2 regions of the Enterobacter ludwigii genome follow, and region 2 is predicted to be linked to the other one. Evidence: predicted binding sites of a transcription regulator. Region 2 holds the regulator's gene; the other holds the start of a gene.

Region 1 (8,699 bases), 2.4 Mb from region 2:
GATGCGGTAATTGATTACCTGCCATCCCCGGTTGACGTTCCTGCGATCAACGGCATCCTGGACGACGGTAAAGATACTCCGGCTGAACGTCACGCAAGCGACGAAGAGCCGTTCTCTGCACTGGCGTTCAAAATTGCTACCGACCCATTCGTGGGTAACCTGACCTTCTTCCGCGTTTACTCTGGTGTGGTTAACTCCGGTGACACCATCCTGAACTCCGTGAAAACGGCGCGTGAACGTTTTGGCCGTATCGTACAGATGCACGCTAACAAACGTGAAGAGATCAAAGAAGTTCGTGCGGGCGACATCGCTGCAGCAATCGGTCTGAAAGACGTGACTACTGGTGACACCCTGTGTGACCCGGATCACCCGATCATTCTGGAGCGTATGGAATTCCCTGAGCCGGTAATCTCCATCGCGGTTGAACCAAAAACCAAAGCTGACCAGGAAAAAATGGGTCTGGCTCTGGGCCGTCTGGCGAAAGAAGACCCATCATTCCGCGTATGGACTGATGAAGAATCTAACCAGACCATCATCGCTGGTATGGGTGAACTGCACCTGGACATCATCGTTGACCGTATGAAGCGTGAATTCAACGTTGAAGCGAACGTGGGTAAACCTCAGGTTGCTTACCGCGAAGCGATTCGTGCGAAAGTTACCGATGTTGAAGGTAAACACGCTAAGCAGTCTGGTGGTCGCGGTCAGTACGGTCACGTTGTGATCGACATGTACCCACTGGAGCCGGGCTCTAACCCTAAAGGTTACGAGTTCATCAACGACATCAAAGGTGGTGTAATTCCTGGCGAATACATCCCAGCCGTTGATAAAGGTATCCAGGAGCAGCTGAAAGCGGGCCCTCTGGCTGGCTATCCGGTTGTTGACATGGGTGTCCGTCTGCACTTCGGTTCTTACCACGACGTTGACTCCTCTGAACTGGCGTTTAAACTGGCTGCGTCTATTGCCTTTAAAGAAGGCTTTAAGAAAGCAAAACCAGTTCTGCTTGAGCCAATCATGAAGGTTGAAGTAGAGACTCCTGAAGAGAACACCGGTGACGTTATCGGTGACTTGAGCCGTCGTCGCGGTATGCTGCGCGGTCAGGAATCCGAAGTAACTGGCGTTAAGATCCATGCTGAAGTTCCGCTGTCTGAAATGTTCGGATATGCAACTCAGCTGCGTTCTCTGACCAAAGGTCGTGCATCATACACCATGGAATTCCTGAAGTATGATGATGCGCCTAACAACGTTGCTCAGGCCGTTATCGAAGCCCGTGGTAAGTAATCCACAGGATTAAAACCTAAGTCCCGTGCTCTCTCCGAAGGGGAGAGCACTATAGTAAGGAATATAGCCGTGTCTAAAGAAAAATTTGAACGTACAAAACCGCACGTCAACGTTGGTACTATCGGCCACGTTGACCATGGTAAAACTACCCTGACCGCTGCAATCACTACCGTACTGGCTAAAACCTACGGCGGTGCTGCTCGTGCATTCGACCAGATCGATAACGCACCAGAAGAAAAAGCGCGTGGTATCACCATCAACACTTCTCACGTTGAATATGACACCCCGACTCGCCACTACGCACACGTAGACTGCCCAGGCCACGCCGACTATGTTAAAAACATGATCACCGGTGCTGCGCAGATGGACGGCGCGATCCTGGTTGTTGCTGCGACTGACGGCCCTATGCCTCAGACCCGTGAGCACATCCTGCTGGGTCGTCAGGTAGGCGTTCCTTACATCATCGTGTTCCTGAACAAATGTGACATGGTTGATGACGAAGAGCTGCTGGAACTGGTAGAGATGGAAGTTCGTGAACTGCTGTCTCAGTACGATTTCCCAGGCGACGACACTCCAATCGTTCGTGGTTCCGCGCTGAAAGCGCTGGAAGGCGAAGCAGAGTGGGAAGAGAAAATCATCGAACTGGCTGGCTTCCTGGATTCTTACATCCCAGAACCAGAGCGTGCGATTGACAAGCCGTTCCTGCTGCCAATCGAAGACGTATTCTCCATCTCCGGTCGTGGTACCGTTGTTACCGGTCGTGTTGAGCGCGGTATCATCAAAGTTGGCGAAGAAGTTGAAATCGTTGGTATCAAAGAGACTGCTAAGTCTACCTGTACTGGCGTTGAAATGTTCCGCAAACTGCTGGACGAAGGCCGTGCTGGTGAGAACGTAGGTGTTCTGCTGCGTGGTATCAAACGTGAAGAAATCGAACGTGGTCAGGTACTGGCTAAGCCAGGCTCAATCAAGCCACACACCAAGTTCGAATCTGAAGTGTATATCCTGTCCAAAGACGAAGGCGGCCGTCATACTCCGTTCTTCAAAGGCTACCGTCCACAGTTCTACTTCCGTACAACTGACGTGACCGGTACCATCGAACTGCCAGAAGGCGTTGAGATGGTAATGCCAGGCGACAACATCAAGATGGTTGTGACTCTGATCCACCCAATCGCGATGGACGACGGTCTGCGTTTCGCAATCCGTGAAGGCGGCCGTACCGTTGGCGCGGGCGTTGTTGCTAAAGTTCTGGGCTAATTACTTATCCCTGAATTAAAAAAGGACGCTTCGGCGTCCTTTTTTGTTTTCTGCCGTTGTGTGTCTGTCACAAATTTTCGCATTTTTCGTCCTCTCCCGCCCCGTATACGGGTGTTTGTGCTATTGTAATCATAACCATTCTCACTTACACTTTGCGCATATTTTGAACGGGAGTCTTTATGTACGTTTGTTTATGTAATGGTGTAAGCGACAAAAAAATACGTCAGGCCGTTCGCCAGTTTCAGCCACAGTCCTTCCAGCAGCTTCGCAAATTTGTTCCAGTGGGAAATCAATGCGGTAAATGTGTACGTGCTGCACGTGAGATCATGCAGGACGAATTGATGCAGATCCCGGAATACAAAGAGATTGCGTAAGCGCCCATCTTTTTTTTGACATCCCTGTAGCCCGATCTACGCTTCAATGAGTGGAAGCGGAGGGACTATATAATGAAAGGTGATGTTAAAATCATAAGTTATCTCAATAAATTATTGGGAAATGAGCTTGTCGCGATCAATCAGTATTTTCTCCATGCGAGAATGTTCAAAAACTGGGGCCTGATGCGCCTCAACGATGTTGAATACCATGAATCCATCGATGAGATGAAACATGCCGATAAATACATCGAGCGTATTTTATTCCTTGAAGGCATTCCTAACCTGCAGGATCTCGGCAAACTCGGCATCGGTGAAGATGTTGAAGAGATGCTTCGGTCCGACCTCAGGCTCGAGCTTGAAGGCGCAAAAGATCTCCGCGAAGCCATTGCCTATGCGGACAGTGTTCATGACTACGTCAGCCGCGATATGATGATCCAGATTCTGGCCGATGAAGAAGGGCATATCGACTGGCTTGAAACTGAGTTGGATCTCATCAGTAAAATTGGTTTGCAGAATTATCTTCAATCCCAGATTAAAGTGGCTGACTAAACAGCGTCTGCCAGCCAACGCTTAAACCCGCTGCCGCCAGAAATGGCCCAAAAGGCAGTGGGTTTTTTAATGCCTGTTTATCAGGAGCCGGTAAAGCGAGAATGAGCTGATAAAGAAGCGCCACCAATGCGGCGGTTAACACCAGTGCGGGCAATATGTGCCAACCGTGCCACGCCCCCAGTGCCGAAAGATATTTCACATCGCCATAGCCCATCCCTTCACGTCCAGTCAGAAGCCGGTAGCCCCAGTAGATAATCGCAAAGCTCACATACCCTGCCATCGCGCCAGTCACTGCGTTCGAAAGAAAGTCAGGATGAAGGCAACGCTGGAAGAGCAGGCCGGTCCATAAGAGGGGACAGAGGTATTTATCCGGGAGAAGGCCGGCACGAATATCTTCACGTACCAGTAAACCGGAGAGTGTGAAGTAAACGAGCAGAAAGGGGAGGGGAGTCAGCATACGCAAAGCCTCAAAGATGTTTGGTGCATACTCTTCTCATGATGCAAGGCCAGCAACGTCCGAACACAGGAATTGCGTGAGGGGTTCATAAGAAGAGATGAAAGCAGACAGGTTGCTGCAAATAATGGAATGCCCTACGCATCGCATGTCTTTGGCGCTTAATTTCTAAACGGCACTTGCGTCTTGCTCAGATTTACGTATAATGCGCGGGCTTGTCGTAGTTGACGGCGGGTTCAATCTGAACCGGAGTAGCTAATTTTGTTACTCAACAATGCTCCCAATCGGGGAGCTACGTAAGAACGGTTACACTCTCCCATCAATCGTAATGGGTTTGAGGAGTAATCATTTTCGTTTATAAAATAATTGGAGCTCTGGTCTCATGCAGAACCAAAGAATCCGTATCCGCCTTAAAGCGTTTGATCATCGTCTGATCGATCAATCAACCGCGGAAATCGTCGAGACTGCTAAGCGCACTGGTGCGCAAGTCCGTGGTCCGATCCCGCTGCCGACCCGCAAAGAGCGCTTTACCGTTCTGATCTCTCCGCACGTTAACAAAGATGCGCGTGATCAGTACGAAATCCGCACTCACAAGCGTCTGGTTGACATCGTTGAGCCAACTGAGAAAACCGTTGATGCTCTGATGCGTCTGGATCTGGCTGCCGGTGTAGACGTGCAGATCAGCCTGGGTTAATCAGGTCATCGAGCGATTGAGAGGTTGAAACAATGATTGGTTTAGTCGGTAAAAAAGTGGGAATGACCCGCATCTTCACTGAAGATGGCGTTTCTATCCCAGTAACCGTAATCGAAGTTGAAGCAAACCGCGTTACTCAGGTTAAAGATCTGGCTAACGATGGCTACCGCGCTGTTCAGGTTACCACCGGTGCTAAAAAAGCTAACCGTGTAACCAAACCAGAAGCGGGTCACTTCGCTAAAGCTGGCGTTGAAGCTGGCCGTGGTCTGTGGGAATTCCGTCTTGCTGAAGGCGAAGAGTTCACCGTAGGTCAAGACATTAGCGTTGAGCTGTTTGCTGACGTTAAAAAAGTTGACGTAACCGGTACCTCTAAAGGTAAAGGTTTTGCTGGTACCGTTAAGCGCTGGAACTTCCGTACCCAGGACGCTACTCACGGTAACTCCTTGTCTCACCGCGTTCCGGGTTCTATCGGTCAGAACCAGACTCCGGGCAAAGTGTTCAAAGGCAAGAAAATGGCAGGTCAGCTGGGTAACGAACGTGTAACCGTTCAGAGCCTGGACGTAGTACGTGTTGACGCTGAGCGCAACCTGCTGCTGGTTAAGGGTGCTGTTCCGGGTGCTACCGGTAGCGACCTGATCGTTAAACCAGCTGTGAAGGCGTAAGGGGATAGCAATGGAATTAGTATTGAAAGACGCGCAGAGCGCGCTGACTGTTTCCGAAACTACCTTCGGTCGTGATTTCAACGAAGCGCTGGTTCACCAGGTTGTTGTTGCTTATGCAGCTGGTGCTCGTCAGGGTACTCGTGCTCAGAAGACTCGTGCTGAAGTAACTGGTTCTGGCAAAAAGCCATGGCGCCAGAAAGGTACCGGCCGTGCGCGTTCAGGTTCTATCAAGAGCCCGATCTGGCGTTCAGGTGGCGTGACCTTCGCTGCGCGTCCACAGGACCACAGTCAAAAAGTTAACAAAAAGATGTACCGCGGCGCGCTGAAAAGCATTCTGTCCGAACTGGTACGTCAGGATCGTCTGATCGTTGTCGAGAAGTTCTCTGTAGAAGCGCCTAAAACTAAGCTGCTGGCACAGAAACTGAAAGACATGGCTCTGGAAGATGTGCTGATCATCACCGGTGAGCTGGACGAGAACCTGTTCCTGGCCGCACGTAACCTGCACAAGGTTGACGTACGCGATGCGACTGGTATCGACCCGGTTAGCCTGATCGCCTTCGACAAAGTCGTAATGACTGCTGATGCTGTTAAGCAAGTTGAGGAGATGCTGGCATGATTCGTGAAGAACGTCTGCTGAAGGTGCTTCGCGCACCGCACGTTTCTGAAAAAGCGTCTACTGCGATGGAAAAAACAAACACCATCGTTCTCAAAGTTGCTAAAGACGCGACCAAAGCAGAGATCAAAGCTGCTGTGCAGAAACTGTTTGAAGTCGAAGTCGAAGTCGTTAACACCCTGGTTGTTAAAGGGAAAGTTAAACGTCACGGACAGCGTATCGGTCGTCGTAGCGACTGGAAAAAAGCTTACGTCACCCTTAAAGAAGGCCAGAACCTGGACTTCGTTGGCGGCGCTGAGTAAGTCGGAGGAGTAATACAATGGCAGTTGTTAAATGTAAACCGACATCTCCGGGTCGTCGCCACGTAGTTAAAGTGGTTAACCCTGAGCTGCACAAGGGCAAACCTTTTGCTCCGTTGCTGGAAAAAAACAGCAAATCCGGTGGTCGTAACAACAATGGCCGTATCACCACTCGTCACATCGGTGGTGGCCACAAGCAGGCTTATCGTATTGTTGACTTCAAACGCAACAAAGACGGTATCCCAGCAGTTGTTGAACGTCTTGAGTACGATCCGAACCGTTCCGCGAACATCGCGCTGGTTCTGTACAAAGACGGTGAACGCCGTTACATCCTGGCCCCTAAAGGCCTGAAAGCTGGCGACCAGATTCAGTCTGGCGTTGATGCTGCAATCAAAGCAGGCAACACCCTGCCGATGCGCAATATCCCGGTTGGTTCTACCGTTCATAACGTAGAAATGAAACCAGGTAAAGGCGGTCAGCTGGCGCGTTCCGCGGGTACTTACGTTCAGATCGTTGCTCGTGACGGTGCTTATGTCACCCTGCGTCTGCGTTCTGGTGAAATGCGTAAAGTCGAAGCAGATTGCCGCGCTACTCTGGGCGAAGTTGGCAATGCTGAGCATATGCTGCGCGTTCTGGGTAAAGCTGGTGCTGCACGCTGGCGTGGTGTTCGTCCTACCGTTCGCGGTACTGCGATGAACCCAGTAGACCACCCACATGGTGGTGGTGAAGGTCGTAACTTTGGTAAGCACCCGGTAACTCCGTGGGGCGTTCAGACCAAAGGTAAGAAGACCCGCAGCAACAAGCGTACTGATAAATTTATCGTACGTCGCCGTAGCAAATAATTTTAGAGGATAAGCCATGCCACGTTCTCTCAAGAAAGGTCCTTTTATTGACCTGCACTTGCTGAAGAAGGTAGAGAAAGCGGTGGAAAGCGGAGACAAGAAGCCCCTGCGCACTTGGTCCCGTCGTTCAACGATCTTTCCTAACATGATCGGTTTGACCATCGCTGTCCATAATGGTCGTCAGCACGTTCCAGTCTTTGTTACCGACGAAATGGTTGGTCACAAACTGGGTGAATTCGCACCGACTCGTACTTATCGCGGCCACGCTGCTGATAAAAAAGCGAAGAAGAAATAAGGTAGGAGGAAGAGATGGAAACTTTAGCTCAACATCGCCATGCTCGTTCTTCTGCTCAGAAGGTTCGCCTTGTTGCTGACCTGATTCGCGGTAAGAAAGTGTCGCAGGCCCTGGACATCCTGACCTATACCAACAAGAAAGCTGCGGTATTGGTCAAGAAAGTACTGGAATCTGCCATTGCTAACGCTGAACACAACGATGGCGCTGACATCGACGATCTGAAAGTCGCGAAAATTTTCGTAGATGAAGGCCCAAGCATGAAGCGCATTATGCCGCGTGCGAAAGGTCGTGCAGATCGCATCCTGAAGCGCACCAGCCACATTACTGTGGTTGTGTCCGATCGCTGAGACTCTGGAGACTAGCAATGGGTCAGAAAGTACATCCTAATGGTATTCGCCTGGGTATTGTAAAACCATGGAACTCTACCTGGTTTGCGAACACCAAAGAATTCGCTGACAACCTGGACAGCGATTTTAAAGTACGTCAGTACCTGACTAAGGAACTGGCTAAAGCGTCTGTATCTCGTATCGTTATCGAGCGTCCAGCTAAGAGCATTCGTGTAACCATTCACACTGCTCGTCCTGGCATCGTTATCGGTAAGAAAGGCGAAGACGTAGAAAAACTGCGCAAGGTCGTAGCGGATATCGCTGGCGTTCCTGCACAGATCAATATCGCTGAAGTTCGTAAGCCTGAACTGGACGCTAAATTGGTTGCTGACAGCATCACTTCACAGCTGGAACGTCGTGTTATGTTCCGTCGTGCTATGAAGCGTGCTGTACAGAACGCAATGCGTCTGGGCGCTAAGGGTATCAAAGTTGAAGTTAGCGGCCGTCTGGGCGGCGCGGAAATCGCACGTACCGAATGGTACCGCGAAGGTCGCGTACCGCTGCACACTCTGCGTGCTGACATCGACTACAACACCTCTGAAGCGCACACCACTTACGGTGTAATCGGCGTTAAGGTATGGATCTTCAAAGGTGAGATCCTGGGTGGTATGGCTGCTGTTGAACAACCGGAAAAACCGGCTGCTCAACCTAAAAAGCAGCAGCGTAAAGGCCGTAAATAAGGAGCGTCGCTGATGTTACAACCAAAGCGTACAAAATTCCGTAAAGTGCACAAAGGCCGCAACCGTGGTCTGGCGCAGGGTACGGATGTTAGCTTCGGCACTTTCGGTCTGAAAGCTGTTGGCCGTGGTCGTCTGACTGCACGTCAGATCGAAGCAGCACGTCGTGCAATGACCCGTGCAGTTAAGCGTCAAGGTAAGATCTGGATCCGTGTATTCCCGGACAAACCGATCACCGAGAAGCCGCTGGAAGTTCGTATGGGTAAAGGTAAAGGTAACGTGGAGTACTGGGTTGCCTTGATCCAACCGGGCAAAGTCCTTT
Region 2 (8,699 bases):
CCTGAAAATAACCAGTAATTTACACAATTACTGGCTTAAATTTAATGACTTGCCCCGCCAAATCTCGTCTCCCGCTAAATGTTACAAAGCACTACTAATTATGTGCACTTCGTCATAATCCTGACTTTTGCCCACGGAAAAGCATTGATAATTCGCGTCGCGAAAAATAACCTAAAGGCGGTAGTTAATTCGAGGGTATTTCTGACTACCCCTGACCTTTTGGTCTTTTATCTTTTTCGCCGTTCAGGCGTTTTAATTCGTCAAAGAGGAATAATCTATGCGTACGTTCAGTGGCAAACGTAGTGCGCTGGCGCTGGCTATCGCCGGTGTGACAGCAATGTCAGGCCTGGTGATTGCGCCAGAGGCTAAGGCAGCAGGTTTCATCGAAGATTCTACCCTCACGGGCGGTATTTATTACTGGCAGCGTGAACGTGACCGTAAAGACGTTACCGAAGACAAATACAAAACCAACCTTTCTCACTCTACCTGGAACGCCAACCTCGACTTCCAGTCAGGCTATGCCGCCGATATGTTCGGCCTGGATATTGCCGCATTCACGGCAATTGAAATGGCGGAAAATGGCGACAGCGGACACCCGAACGAAATTGCCTTCTCGTCCAGCAATAAGGCCTATAAAGAAGACTGGTCCGGCGATAAAAGCGGTATCAGTCTGTATAAAGCCGCTGCAAAATTCAAATATGGTCCAGTCTGGGCGCGCGGCGGATATATTCAGCCAACTGGCCAAACCCTGTTAGCGCCACACTGGAGTTTTATGCCTGGTACTTACCAGGGCGCTGAAGCTGGCGCTAACTTTGACTACGGTGATGCGGGTGCGTTGAGTTTCTCCTATATGTGGACCAACGAATACAAAGCCCCGTGGCATATCGAAATGGATAAGTTTTACCAGAACGATAAAAAAACCAAAGTGGATTACCTCCACTCGCTGGGTGCGAAGTACGATTTTAAAAACGACCTCGTGTTAGAAGCCGCCTTTGGTCAGGCTGAAGGCTATATCGATCAGTATTTTGCCAAAGCCAGCTACAAATTTGATATCGCAGGGAGTCCGTTGAGTACCAGTTACCAGTTCTACGGCACGCGAGACAAAGTCAGCGATGGTGGCGTCAACGATATTTATGACGGCACGGCCTGGCTGCAGGCGCTGACCTTTGGCTACAAAGTGGGTCAGGTGGATTTGCGTCTGGAAGGAACATGGGTGAAGGCGGAAGGGCAGCAGGGCTACTTCCTGCAGCGTATGACCCCGACTTACGCATCTTCCAACGGTCGTCTGGATATCTGGTGGGATAACCGCTCTGACTTCAACGCCGACGGCGAAAAAGCGGTCTTCTTCGGCGCAATGTATGACCTGAAAAACTGGAACCTGCCGGGCTGGGCTGTGGGTGCCTCCTACGCGTATGCCTGGGACGCCAAACCGGGCGACATGGCCATACCGGATGCGTACTACGATCCGAACTACCGTCTGAAAGAGTCCTCTTACAGCCTGGATGCCATCTATACCGTGCAGGACGGACGTGCGAAAGGCACGATGTTCAAGCTGCACTTCACGCAGTATGACAACCACTCTGATATTCCAAGCTACGCGGGCGGTTACGGCAACATCTTCCAGGATGAACGTGACGTGAAATTCATGGTTATCGCACCATTCACTATCTTCTGATGAACGCTCCGGCGGGTTCCGTCCCGCCGGAATGGAGACTGCACATGATGAAAAAAATGGTAATCGTCGCGTTGCTGGCCTCGGGGCTGGTGGCTTGCGCCCAGGACCCGGCACCGAAAGAAAATTCTCGCCTGAAGGAGGCTTACAGCGCCTGCATTAACACCGCTGAAGGTTCACCGGAGAAAATTGAAGCCTGCCAGAGCGTGCTGAATGTGCTGAAGAAAGAGAAGGCGCATGAGCAGTTTGCGACGCAGGAAAATGTTCGCGTAATGGACTATCAGGCCTGTATTCAGGCGCGTAAAACCGGTAACGATCAGGAAGTGGCGAAGCGTTGCGACCAGATCTGGAAGGAAATACGCAGTAACAACGGAAATTAAGTAAGTGTGTTAAGGCCCGGTGGCGCTGTGCTTACCGGGCTTTTTTTTGCCGGGTGACAGGCAAAAAAAAGCCAACCTTGCGGCTGGCTCAGAGTATGAAAGTTCGACTTATTTGGCGTCGTGTGCGTGATCGTCTTCGCGGCAATCACCTTCTGCACAGTGACCATACAGATACAGGCTATGGTTGGTCAGGCGGATACCATGACGAGCAGCGATTTCACGCTGACGTGCTTCGATGGAATCATCGCTAAATTCAATGACCTTGCCACAATCCAGGCAGATCAGGTGATCGTGGTGCTGCTGCTGGGTCAGTTCGAATACAGATTTACCGCCTTCGAAATTATGACGGGTAACAATGCCCGCGTCATCAAACTGGTTCAGCACGCGATAGACGGTTGCCAGCCCAATCTCTTCACCCATGTCGATAAGACGCTTGTAAAGGTCTTCCGCACTGACATGGTGATTGTCTGGACCCTGAAGCACTTCAAGGATTTTTAACCGAGGAAGCGTAACTTTCAGGCCAGCCTTCTTTAATGCGGTATTGTTGTCAGTCATGCGGAATCTGTCCTGTTGCTAAACGATTCACTTCTGGAGGAAGTGACAGAAAATGCACCTGGAATAATGCGTCTCATTATAGAACTGCCATGGCTAAATGAAAACTGCAAGTCTCAGGCAAAGTATGCTTATAAAAACGTGGTATCACCGACAAACTTACTCAATGGCACCCCATTTTACCTGGGAGACATTGTACAGGTCTGGGCGAAAAAGTTAAAAGATTGTAGCGATTAATTTAATCGTTTGACCCGGTTCCTGGGCGCAACCGGGGTTGCGCCACACTAACAATCAGGCGTTAAGAATATCGTCCAGGTGCAGTTCTTCGCGGATCTGCTTCACCCACTTCTCAACGCGCTCTGCGGTCAGTTCTGGCTGACGGTCTTCGTCGATCGCCAGACCCACGAAGTGGTCGTCATCGGCCAGGCCTTTAGACGCTTCGAAGTGGTAACCTGCAGTCGGCCAGTGGCCTACGATAACTGCACCATTCGGTTCAATGATATCGCGGATAGTGCCCAGCGCGTCACAGAAGTACTCAGCGTAGTCTTCCTGATCGCCGCAGCCAAACAGGGCGACCAGCTTGCCGTTGAAGTCCACTTCTTCCAGCGTCGGGAAGAAATCATCCCAGTCACACTGGGCTTCACCGTAGTACCAGGTTGGGATACCCAGCAACAGGATGTCATAGCCTTCGAGATCTTCTTTGCTGCTCTTGGCGATGTCATGCACATCGGCAACGTCTTTACCGAGCTGTTTTTGAATGTTTTTTGCGATATTTTCGGTATTGCCGGTATCACTGCCGAAGAAAATGCCGATGATTGCCATGAGTAAAATAACCTCTTGAAACTTAATGGTATGGTGGCGCAATTTGTCCACGGATAAGGGCAATAATAGCAGAACTGGCAACCCCGCGGAAACAGCTATCGCGCAGGACTGCACTCTGTGCTACATGAAAAGGGTAAGAAAGGGGATTTTCAGACTTATGCCTGGCGGCGCAACGTCTCAAGCTGGGCGATCAACATCTCTTCAATGAGCTCGCTACGGCTGATATTACGCGCTTCAGCCAGTTCGTTAAGCGCATCGACGGCATCGGCATTGAGCTTCAGTTCGACACGCTTAAGCCCACGATTTTTATCGCGTTTAAGCTGGTTGCGTTTATTAATACGCAGCTGTTCATCGCGCGAAAGCGGATTCGTTTTCGGTCGTCCCGGTCGACGCTCATTCGCGAACAGATCTAGTGTCGTACGGTCCGTTTGTTCTTTGGCCATGATTCTGAGACTTCGGGGGAAACAAGCCGCCCTGCTATTGCCCGGGCGATGAGCGCGCCATCATACATCACCAAAAACGGCACGCCAACGACTGGAAGCCCGCAACCTTCCAGTCGCTCTCTTTTTAATCAATTCGCAGTATCAGAGAGATAGCGGCGGATGGCGCGTAACACGGCGTCAGGTTTTTCCGCGTGAACCCAGTGTCCGGCACCGGCGATGACATGGGCGCGCGCCTGCGGGAATTGCGCCAGCAAGGTGTCGCGGTAGGCGTCGGTGACATAAGGGGAGTTACCGCCGCGAATAAAGAGGGTAGGGTGTTGCCAGGCGGGCACCGTATCCCAGCCGACGATGTTGTTGTACTGCGCCCAGAGTACCGGCACGTTGAAACGCCACTGGCCGTCGACAAACGACTTCAGCAGAAACTGAATAACGCCTTCTTCATTAAGATATTCGCGCATGACGGCTGTGGCCTGTTGGCGGGTTGAAACCCCAGCCTCTGTCACCGCATTGATGGCAGCAAAAATGTCGTCATGACGACGCACGTCGTAATCCACCGGGGCAACGTCGATCACGACCAGACCGTTGATTCTGTCCGGTGCCAGCGCCGTCAGGGCCATTACCGCCTTGCCGCCCATAGAATGCCCGATGAGCGTCACCTTCTGAAGATGGTTGGCATCAAGCGTATCGAGCAGATCCTGGGCCATTGCCGCGTAGGTCATCTCTTCTGAACGCCCGGAAAGACCGTGATTTCGCATATCGACCTGCAAAATATCGTGATCGGTAACCAGATCGCGCGCCAGCACCCCCAGGTTATCCAGGCTGCCAAAAAGCCCGTGAACCAGTACGATGGGAGAATTATTGTTCGGCGATTGTGCAGTTTGCGCTCGGGTATTCAATTTCATGGCAAAGTTCTTTTTTTACGTATGTCAGGTTAGGGTATCATGTTGACCATTCTGCCGCCCGGCTGCAAGGTTCCAGTTTAATCTGACTTTTGCCGCCAACCTGGTTTGACGCTATCCGCTGTTGGAATTTAACTTTATAATCCCAACGACTTGTATTCAGATAAGATATTGCACTGGATTAAGATGAAAACAATCGAAGTTGATGACGAACTCTATCAGTATATTGCCAGCCAGACGCGGCATATCGGGGAGAGTGCGTCCGACATTTTACGGCGCATGCTTAAAATTTCCGCCGCCTCACAGCCTGCTACCCCAGTCACTAAAGATGTCGTGTCTCAACAAAACGTTGTTGCACAAGCAAAACCTGCCGTCGCGCAAGTGAAAGACAAAGTACGTGCGATGCGCGAGTTGCTGCTCTCTGATGAGTACGCCGAGCAGAAAAAAGCGGTTAACCGCTTCATGCTGGTGCTGTCTACACTCTATTCACTGGATAACAAAGCGTTTGCTGAAGCGACCGAGTCGCTGCACGGTCGTACCCGCGTCTATTTCGCAGGCGACGAGCAAACGCTGCTGCAAAATGGCAACCAAACCAAACCTAAACATGTCCCGGGCACACCGTACTGGGTCATCACCAATACCAATACGGGCCGCAAGTGCAGCATGGTTGAACACATCATGCAGTCCATGCAGTTCCCGGCGGAATTGATTGAAAAGGTTTGCGGTACAATTTAACCCTTGCATCAGAAGGACCCGGTAATGGCAAATCACAGCCGTGCAGGCCAACCTGCACAACAAAGCGATTTGATTAACGTCGCTCAGCTGACCGCGCAGTATTACGTGCTGAAACCGGTCGTGGGCAACGCAGAACACGCAGTGAAGTTTGGTACATCTGGCCACCGCGGTAGCGCGGCGCGCCATAGCTTTAACGAACCGCACATTCTGGCTATTGCTCAGGCCATCGCGGAAGAGCGCGCTAAAAACGGCGTTACCGGTCCGTGCTATGTGGGAAAAGATACCCATGCTCTGTCTGAACCGGCGTTCATTTCCGTGCTGGAAGTGCTGACGGCGAATGGCGTTGACGTCATTGTTCAGGAAAATAACGGCTTCACGCCGACCCCTGCGGTCTCTAACGCGATCCTTGTCCACAACAAAAAAGGCGGCGCGCTGGCTGACGGGATTGTGATCACTCCATCACACAACCCGCCGGAAGACGGTGGGATCAAATACAACCCGCCTAACGGTGGACCGGCAGACACGAACGTCACGAAAGTGGTTGAAGATCGTGCCAATGCGCTGCTGGCGGATGGCCTGAAAGGGGTGAAACGCCTCTCTCTGGATGCGGCCATGGCGTCCGGCCATGTGAAAGAGCAGGATCTGGTACAGCCATTTGTGGAAGGTCTGGCGGATATCGTCGATATGGCGGCAATCCAGAAAGCCGGTCTGAAGCTGGGCGTTGACCCTCTCGGCGGCTCCGGTATCGAATACTGGAAACGCATCGCAGAGCATTACAAGCTGAACCTGACCATCGTTAACGATCACGTTGATCAGACCTTCCGCTTTATGCACCTGGATAAAGACGGCGCAATCCGTATGGACTGCTCTTCCGAGTGCGCGATGGCGGGCCTGCTGGCGCTGCGTGATAAATTCGACCTGGCGTTTGCCAACGACCCGGATTATGACCGCCACGGTATTGTCACCCCGGCAGGGCTGATGAACCCGAACCATTATCTTGCGGTTGCCATCAACTACCTGTTCCAGCATCGTCCACAGTGGGGCAAAGAGGTGGCTGTAGGTAAAACGCTTGTCTCCTCGGCGATGATTGACCGCGTGGTTGAGGCGCTGGGCCGTAAGCTGGTGGAAGTACCGGTAGGCTTCAAATGGTTTGTTGACGGTCTGCACGACGGCAGCTTCGGTTTTGGCGGTGAAGAGAGCGCGGGCGCATCCTTCCTGCGTTTCGACGGCACGCCATGGTCCACCGATAAAGACGGGATCATCATGTGCCTGCTGGCGGCGGAAATCACCGCTGTCACCGGTAAAAATCCGCAGGAACACTATAACGAGCTGGCGGCACGCTTTGGCGCGCCAAGCTATAACCGTATTCAGGCTGGCGCGACCTCCGCGCAGAAAGCAGCGCTGTCTAAACTCTCTCCGGAGATGGTCAGTGCCAGCACGCTGGCCGGTGATCCTATCACGGCCCGTCTGACGGCGGCCCCGGGTAACGGTGCCTCAATCGGTGGTCTGAAAGTGATGACCGAAAACGGCTGGTTTGCCGCGCGTCCATCCGGTACGGAAGATGCATACAAAATCTATTGTGAGAGCTTCCTCGGCGACGAACACCGTAAGCTGATTGAGAAAGAAGCGGTAGAGATTGTCAGCGAAGTGCTGAAAAACGCGTAAATCGCGGTGGGCTGATGCCCTCACGATGCAATCAAAACGGCAACCCCAGGGTTGCCGTTTTGCTTTTGCATTAACTGTGTTTATTTTTCAATTCAAACCGCGGTGATACCAGACCGTACAGCGTCCAGCCCATAAAGGTCACCATCGCACCATACAGCATGGCTTCCTGGCCGGAAGAGTAGAGCGCATAGAAGCTGTAAATTGCCCCAATCAGCGCCACAATATTCGCCACCCTCGCTTTGCCTGCGTCCACCTTCGCCACCTTCTGAATGATGACCAGCGCCGCCATCGACAGAATATATGGAATGATATTGGTCACTACCGCCAGGTTGACCAGCACGTTGAACTGGCTGTTCAGCGACGGGCTGATGGTCATCAAAGATAACCCACTCTGGAAGATAACAATCGCCAGCATGCCCTGAACCGGTGCCTCTGCTTTGCTGACCCGGGAGAAGATTTTCGGGAAATACCCTTCGTCAGCGGATGATTTAAAGACCTGAGCAATGGTGAACTGCCAGCCGAGGAGCGAGCCGCAGCAGGACATCACCATCAGCCCCATGATCACTTTCCCGACACCCGGCGTAAACATCTGCGCAAAGGCCAGACCGAACGGTGCCGTGGAACTGGCAAGATCCATGTTCGGTACAATCCCTGCAATCACGTTGGTTGAGACAATGTAAATGGCTGCTGCGCCCAGCGTACCGCCAAGCACGGCAATCGGTACGTTCTTCTCCGGGTTTTCCACCACTTCGGCGTTAGCACACGCAGATTCCAGCCCCAGGAAGGCCCACAGCGTCATGGCGATGGAAGAGCCCACTGCGGTGAAGAACGGAACATGGTGTGGGTTCCAGGAGTTGACGTACAGCGTGGGGCTAAACCAGAACCAGCCGATGATGCACAGCCCAACCACCGGGATAATGACCCCCCAGACGGTAATACTGCTGATCTGTCCGGTAATGCGCGCGCCGCCAAAGTTTGCCACGGTGCAGATCCACAGCACGCCGATGGTGGCCAGCCCGATTTGCACCGGGGTCAGCGCCACACCGAATAGCTCCGTACCGTAACCCACGGCGGAAATGGCAATCGCCACGTTAGCGATCAGCAAAGAGACGCCGTAGGTGTAGTTGGCCATGAAGTTACCGGATTTGCCAAAGGCATATTCGGCGTAGCCGCCCATCCCGCCGGGCTTGCGGCTGAACATACCGCACTTGGCGAATGCCCAGGCCAGTGCCATTGACCCCACTGCGGTCACCATCCAGGAGATAATCGAAATGGTTCCTACTTCCGCAAGCTTGGTGGGTAGCATGATGATCCCGGACCCCATCATGTTTACCATGGTGAGAATGGTCAGCTGCACCACGCCCATTTTATTGGACTTGCTCATAATTTTTCTCCTTTCAGCAGCGATGGCTGAGCGGCAGCGTGTTTGATGACGTTACAACGAACCTGCTTACGACCGTCACACTCCTCAACGTAAACGCCCTGCAGTTCCGGCGCGAAGCCCGGTAAAAGGTTGATACCCTCTTCCAGC

What was found. Region 2 encodes Fur, which represses iron uptake genes when iron is present. Its sites were predicted from a motif close to ATAATAATGAGAACNACTATCAA; they were not measured.
Region 1: bfd (bacterioferritin-associated ferredoxin) is a predicted target of Fur. The motif match lies at 2,655-2,677, and genes of this name have one in related genera.

What each region holds. Positions count from the first base shown of each region.
Region 1 is NZ_CP017279.1:2,855,073-2,863,771, reverse strand. It holds gene fusA (elongation factor G) at 1-1,278, shown strand, start outside; gene tuf (elongation factor Tu) at 1,348-2,532, shown strand; gene bfd (bacterioferritin-associated ferredoxin) at 2,712-2,906, shown strand; gene bfr (bacterioferritin) at 2,979-3,455, shown strand; gene BH714_RS13435 (prepilin peptidase) at 3,439-3,912, opposite strand; gene rpsJ (30S ribosomal protein S10) at 4,292-4,603, shown strand; gene rplC (50S ribosomal protein L3) at 4,636-5,265, shown strand; gene rplD (50S ribosomal protein L4) at 5,276-5,881, shown strand; gene rplW (50S ribosomal protein L23) at 5,878-6,180, shown strand; gene rplB (50S ribosomal protein L2) at 6,198-7,019, shown strand; gene rpsS (30S ribosomal protein S19) at 7,036-7,314, shown strand; gene rplV (50S ribosomal protein L22) at 7,329-7,661, shown strand; gene rpsC (30S ribosomal protein S3) at 7,679-8,380, shown strand; gene rplP (50S ribosomal protein L16) at 8,393-8,699, shown strand, end outside.
Region 2 is NZ_CP017279.1:504,911-513,609, forward strand. It holds gene chiP (chitoporin ChiP) at 278-1,675, shown strand; gene chiQ (ChiQ/YbfN family lipoprotein) at 1,723-2,052, shown strand; gene fur (ferric iron uptake transcriptional regulator) at 2,161-2,607, opposite strand; gene fldA (flavodoxin FldA) at 2,896-3,426, opposite strand; gene ybfE (LexA regulated protein) at 3,582-3,869, opposite strand; gene ybfF (esterase) at 3,998-4,771, opposite strand; gene seqA (replication initiation negative regulator SeqA) at 4,955-5,503, shown strand; gene pgm (phosphoglucomutase (alpha-D-glucose-1,6-bisphosphate-dependent)) at 5,528-7,168, shown strand; gene potE (putrescine-ornithine antiporter) at 7,239-8,552, opposite strand; gene speF (ornithine decarboxylase SpeF) at 8,549-8,699, opposite strand, start outside.